DNA from 2 places in the Bacillus jepli genome. Region 2 is predicted to be linked to the other one. Evidence: predicted binding sites of a transcription regulator. Region 2 holds the regulator's gene; the other holds the start of a gene.

Region 1 (3,422 bases), 3.5 Mb from region 2:
TTGATTTACATTACCTAAGGCAACTCTTTATTAAGTGTAGCAATCCTCGTTTTTAAGACTGTGATTTACATCATAGGTAGTGAGAAACAAAATCAATGTTCATAAAAAAGACACAAAAAAAGCTAGGAGAGTTTCCCCTAACTTAGTCATCTTGGTTTTCTTCTGCACAATCAAAGCAAAGTATGCCTTTTTTATCTTCTAAAACAACCCCATTAATAAATCCATCTAAACAGTAAATTTCTTTTTCACAATCCTTACATATACCAACAAATTCTTTCATCTTTATATCCATTCCTTTCGCTCTGCTCAAGGCACAAAACGTAATGAAACAAGTTTACCTTGAGCGTTATTTTGGCAATTCTGTAGCCATAGGGATTTCAATTAACTACAAATCACGCGGAGGTGAGTGGGCTGCTTCAGTTGTGGAGTGACCGCATCTTTATATGTGTAGATTGCCTTTCCAAGCACAAATAAGTGTGACTTCGAGCACGCAGACTTATCTTTGTATAACCATTACTCGTTTATTGCTGGGCAATCAGTCAATGTTGTCTATCCCTATAAATCTGTTAAAGGAGTTATCCCTATGGCTTTAAAAACTGTTTATCCTATTTGTTGTGGAATTGATGTCCACAAAACCTTTGTTGTGGCTTGTGTTGCCTCAACTGATAAAGGAGTTACAACATACAAACGCCGTCGCTTTTCGACCTATACAAAAGGATTGATTGAGCTGTCACAATGGCTTTGTGAAAACAAATGTAAAGATGTCTGTATGGAATCTACCGGGAAATACTGGATTCCCGTATTTAATGTACTTGAAGATTCCTGCAACATCACTTTGGCGCATCCTAAATACGTCAAGGCTATCCGTGGTAAAAAAACAGACAAAAAGGATGCCAAATGGATTGCTGATTTATTTAAGCACGACCTTGTAGCTGGAAGCTTCATGCCTCCACTTACGATTAGACAACTTCGTGACCTTATGCGTTATCGTTTTAAACTGACTAACTTTATGTCGAGCGAAAAGAATCGTCTTCAAAATAGTTAAACTGTGTCAAATATCCAGCATGGACATGTTGTTACAGATACCTTCGGCAAAAGCTCCATGAACATCATTGACAAGCTTCTTGAAAATCCTTTAGAAACATCTTTTGACATTGAACCTTTAATCCATGGCTCCCTGAAGAAAAAACTTCCTGATCTGGAGCTCGCCATTGACGGATATATTACTCCCGAACAGGCTGAAAAACTAAAGGTTATAAAACAACACTATGAAGACCTTGGGTCCCGGAAGGATGACCTTGAAAAAATTATTCTTTCTCTTGCCGCGTCCTACACAGAAGAAATCAATTTGATCTTAACTGTTCCGTCCTTCAAGAACATCTTTTCCGCCATTGCAGTGGTTTCAGAAATCGGTGTTAATATGGACGTGTTTCCGACAGCTAAGCATTTGTGTTCCTGGGCAGGACTTACACCCACAAATAATGAGAGTGCCGGCAAGAAAAAGTCAGTAAGAATTTCGAGAGCTGGCTGCTACATAAAGCCCCTTTTAGTACAGTGTGCTACAGCTGTAGTTAAAAGTGAAAAACATCCCGAAATTCGAAACCGTTACTTAAAACTTAAGAAACGACGTGGTCACAAACGAGCAATTATTGCAATTGCACGAATGCTTTTAACAGCTATCTACAATATTCTCAAAAAGAAAGAAGCATATAACGCTGAATTATATAGAAAATCGGATGTTCTTCCAGTAACCCGTGAAATCACGGTAGAACAAGCCATCTTACTAGCTAAAAACCACGGCTATAAAGTGTTAGAAGCTTCTTAAAGCTAAAGTATTTAATTCGATCAAAAATTTTTAAAAGTCGTCATAAGATGGCTTATTTGTCGTGCTCTAAATTAGAATAGTGGTCAAACGTAGTTTTTTCAGACTTTCACCCCGTTTATTCTTTTAGACCCACATTTCATGAGGTATGACAAGATGTTTACGTGGCATTTTAAGATTTTTTTTCATTATCGCATATTTTTCTAGAGATATGATTAAAAACATACGTACATAGTGATAAGATTCACTACAATTACAGAAAAGACTCGATACAATGAACCCATAAAACAAAAGGAGGAATGTAAAAATGGTATTTGCAGCGAAAGTAAATGCTCCAGATTACGCACCGAAGGATAAGCACCCAACAATTTTTAGAACATTTGATAGTTTACAGTCAGGTGAAATCATGGAGCTTACAAATGACCATGATCCACGACCACTCCAATATCAATTCATGATGGAACGCGGTAATGAATTCACCTGGGAATACCTTGAACAAGGTCCAGATGTATGGCGCGTTGCAATCGGTAAAAAATAAAAAACAATCAAAGATTCAATATTTATAAAGATGTAGGCAAAATCAATTTACGATGTGCCTACATCTTTTTATCAATAAAAAGTTTTATTTGGAAGACTGTTCCATTCGTGCTACTATGATGAAAAAAGTAAAAGGATGTTTCTACATGAACAAATCAAAAATCACAGGTATCCTTTTAGCTGGTGGAGAGTCAAGGAGATTTGGGAGCCCTAAAGCGTTTGCCAAACTTCATCGTAAATTCTTTTATGAATATGCTATCGAGGCATTGGAAGGAAATGTGGGAAAGCTTATTATTGTAAGTCATCCCGCATTAGTAGAGCAATTTCAAGACCAAACTTCAGTAGAAGTTATTCAGGATTTACCTGAATATAAAGGGAACGGACCGCTTGCTGGTATGTTCACAGCCATGCAAAAAGAACAGTCAGATTGGTATATAGTCTTACCTTGTGATACCCCTTTTGTGACTGATGTACTTGTGAAACAGCTAATCACTTATACCAATGACCAAAGTATTGATGCTATTGTTCCGGTTATCAATGATCGACAACAGCCGTTAATCGCTGTTTACCATCGTAGGGTTGCAAAGAGAATAGAGGAACTGCTAAAAATTCAACAGTATAAAATGAGCCATTTATTAGACGCTTGCAACGTTAAATTCGTAACCAATCAAGAACTCCAGCTACAAGGCATGGAATTTGAAAATATTAATGACCAAACTGAATATAAAAAAGTACAGCAAAAGCCAATTTAAATCCATTGAAAATTGGCTTTCTTTTTTAAATTTCACTTTGCACACTCATAATATTCAGAAAAATATGATAAAATAATAATGAAACAAAATGTGTTGAAAAGGAGGGAGTGCGTTTGAGAGTAGGCTTAATTTTAGGGATAGTAACCTCTGGACTTCTACTAATCATTGGTTTGTCTACTCATCAATTTGAAACATATTCTGTGATTTCAGGGACACTCGGGATCATTTGTTTTTTACTCGCGGGAATCGTGTCTGATTCCTTTATCAGCGGAGATCGGGCAAGAGCGAACTACTATACCGAAAGCAAACAA
Region 2 (3,422 bases):
TTTTTAACACATCATCCCCTGAAAATAGGAAATTTCCAAGAACTGTACGGATTTCTTTTTCAGGTTTAAGCGGATATTCATCCCATAATTCGTTTAACACCCGTTTATTTGAGGTGAGGTCTGCTTGTTGTTGGTCATAGTAGCCAATCGTTACATGTGAACCGAAACGAATCGTTCCATCGACATGCTCAAGCTTATCGATAACGGCTTTTAGCAGGGTCGATTTCCCGATCCCGTTAGGTCCCACTAACGCAATACTATCTTCACGATAAATATTGAAATTGATATTTTTGATAATAGGCTTGTCTTTTTCATAGGAAACAGAGATGTCTTTTGCACTTAACACATCATTTCCACTTTGTCTTTCAATTTCGAAACGGAAGGAAGCAGATTTTTCATCACCCGATGGTCTGTCCATAAGCTCCATTCGATCAAGCTGTTTTCGTCTACTTTGAGCGCGTTTCGTTGTTGAAGCTCTGACTAGGTTTTTCGCGATGAAGTCTTTTAGTTTTTCGACTTCTTCCTGTTGTTTTTCATATCTTTTCAAATCAAGTTCATAGTTTTCAGCCTTTAATTTTAAATAGTTGCTGTAGTTTCCGACATATTTCGTGCTTGTGTGTCTTGAAATTTCATAGACCTGGTTGACTACTTTATCAAGGAAGTAACGGTCATGGGATACGATTAAGAGCGCTCCTGGATAGCCTTGGAGATATTGTTCAAGCCAGGTAAGCGTGCTGATATCGAGGTGGTTTGTCGGCTCGTCCAGAATCAATAAATCAGGCTTGGAAAGTAATAATTTACAAAGGGCTAGGCGTGTCTTTTGACCACCGCTCAAGCTAGATATTTTTGTTTCGTAGTATTCTTCTGTAAAATGAAACCCGTGTAGAATGGAACGAATATCAGCTTCATATTGATAGCCACCCTGTTCTTTAAAGTCGACCTGGAGCTGATCGTATTCTTCAAGGAGTTTTTGATAGTCAGCTGGATTTTCAAAAACGGAGGGGTCCCCCATTTTTACTTCAAGGTTTCGTAAGTCTTTTTCTAGTTTCTGTAAGGGTGCAAAGACGGTAAGCATTTCTTGCCAAATGGTAAGCGTTGATTCAAGTCCAGTGTCCTGTGCGAGATAATCGATTGTGACACTTTTCGGCTTAATGATTTCACCGCCATCATGTGACATCTGTCCTGCAATAATTTTTAATAGAGTCGATTTTCCGGCACCATTTCGACCAACAATGGCAATGCGGTCGCGAGTTTGTACTTCTAATTTTATATTGGATAAAATAAGATCAGCAGCAAAATATTTTTTGAGCTGATTTACTTGTAGTAAAATCATGCTATTTCACCTCTTGTTTCTAACAACAGTGTATCTTATATTATCTTAATAGAGCAACTGCAATGATAATGTTCACAGATGTTACAAAGACAGATGTGGTAAAATAGTGTATAGTTTATGGGAGGGTTCGATATATGTCATCATTTACCCATTTTAATGAGCAGGGTCGTGCAAGAATGGTCGACATTACAGAGAAATCTGATACTGTTCGTACAGCGATTGCAAAATCAAGTATTACTGTAAATAAATTGATTTATGAGCAAATCATAAATAATGAGGTTAGCAAGGGAGATGTTCTTGCTGTTTCTCAGGTTGCCGGTATTATGGCAGCTAAAAAAACATCAGAGTTAATTCCGATGTGCCATCCGTTAGCATTAAAGGGCGTCGATATCAGCTTTAATTGGACGACCCAAGATGATTATATTTTACATATTACCGTATCAGTTAAAACAAAGGGTAGTACCGGCGTAGAGATGGAAGCCCTTACGGCCGCATCGGTTTGTGCGTTAACTGTATATGATATGTGTAAAGCAGTTGATAAAGGGATGGTGATTGGGCCAACCTATTTAGCTGAAAAAACAGGTGGAAAAAACGGTGATTTTAAAAGGCCAGTAGCGGGGGAATAAACATGAATTTGGAACAGTCAAAAATACCACAAGCAACTGCCAAAAGGCTGCCACTTTATTATCGGTTTTTAAAAAACCTGCATGCCTCGGGGAAGCAGAGGGTATCGTCTGCAGAGCTAAGTGATGCGGTCAAGGTTGATTCCGCCACGATTAGGCGAGATTTTTCCTATTTTGGGGCATTGGGAAAAAAAGGGTATGGCTATAATGTGAATTATTTATTATCCTTTTTTAGTAAGACCCTTGATCAGGATGAATTAACAAAGGTTACGTTAATAGGTGTCGGTAATTTAGGTACCGCATTTTTACATTATAATTTCTCAAAAAATAATAATACAAAAATTGAGCTTGCGTTTGATGTGGATTATAATAAGGTAGGTAGTAGTATTGGTGGAGTCAAGGTATACCATTTAGATGATCTTGAAAAAGAATTGCCTGATGATGTCACGGTTGCTATTTTAACAGTTCCCGTTGGCGCAGCACAGGCGATTACGGATCGCCTCGTAAATAAGGGGATCAAAGGTATCCTTAATTTCACACCAGCAAGAATCAATGTGCCTGAACATATACGTGTTCACCATATTGACTTAGCTGTTGAATTACAAGCACTTGTTTACTTTTTAAAGCATTATTCGAATGAAGAATAGAAATATATTTTACACTTGTTGGGAGGTGACTTACTGTGGGAAGTCTTGGATTTGGTAGTATCCTATTGATTGTATTTGCAGCGTTACTTATTTTTGGACCGAAGAAGTTACCTCAATTAGGAAGAGCAGCAGGTAATACTTTGCGTGAATTCAAAAACGCAACAAAAGGTTTAGCAGATGATGACGATGATGATGTAAAAAAGAATGAAACTCCTGATGTGAAGTAATGATAGGATGAGTCATATGAACGAAAAAGAAATGTCCGTCTACGATCATATTGGTGAGCTACGAAAACGACTGATTTATGTAGTCGTTTTCTTCTTCATTGTTGCATTAGGAAGCTTTTTTCTCGCAGAGCCGGTCATTCTTTACTTGCAAAATGCGGAGGAAGCAAAAGAACTGACAATGAATGCTTTCCGTATGACAGATCCAATTAAAATTTATATGCAATTTGCTTTTATCATTGCGCTCGTTATCTCCTCTCCTTTTTTACTCTATCAGCTATGGGCGTTCATCAGTCCAGGTTTGTATGAAAAGGAAAGAAAGGTAACCTTGAGTTATATTCCGATTTCAGTAGTCTTATTTTTAGTAGGGGTGTCATTTTCCTACTTTATTCTATTCCCATTTGTTGTGAATTTTATGACGAGGTTAGCAGCCCGCCTTGATATTAACCAGGTAATCGGGATTAATGAGTATTTTCAATTCCTGTTACAGTTGACCTTACCGTTTGGCTTTTTGTTTCAATTGCCGGTAGTCGTCATGTTTCTCACAAGACTCGGTATTGTCACACCGATGTTCTTATCGAAAATACGAAAATAT

Evidence for each region. The regulator Rex, encoded in region 2, represses fermentation and respiration genes when NADH is low (regulators of the CRP and FNR family bind a similar motif). The targets are predictions, from matches to a motif close to TTGTGAAATATTTCACAA.
Region 1: the regulator Rex is predicted to act here: its motif matches at 2,055-2,072, upstream of ABC371_RS21555 (DUF2249 domain-containing protein).

Annotation. Positions count from the first base shown of each region.
Region 1 covers NZ_JBDFMO010000001.1:4,227,721-4,231,142, reverse strand. Annotated here, with positions in the region: gene ABC371_RS21570 (hypothetical protein) at 143-280, opposite strand; partial or broken gene ABC371_RS24715 (IS110 family RNA-guided transposase) at 584-1,825, shown strand; gene ABC371_RS21555 (DUF2249 domain-containing protein) at 2,130-2,360, shown strand; gene ABC371_RS21550 (molybdenum cofactor guanylyltransferase) at 2,506-3,111, shown strand; gene ABC371_RS21545 (DUF5316 domain-containing protein) at 3,225-3,422, shown strand, end outside.
Region 2 covers NZ_JBDFMO010000001.1:752,131-755,552, reverse strand. Annotated here, with positions in the region: gene ABC371_RS03775 (ABC transporter ATP-binding protein) at 1-1,333, opposite strand, end outside; gene moaC (cyclic pyranopterin monophosphate synthase MoaC) at 1,468-1,959, shown strand; gene ABC371_RS03765 (redox-sensing transcriptional repressor Rex) at 1,962-2,603, shown strand; gene ABC371_RS03760 (twin-arginine translocase TatA/TatE family subunit) at 2,639-2,830, shown strand; gene tatC (twin-arginine translocase subunit TatC) at 2,847-3,422, shown strand, end outside.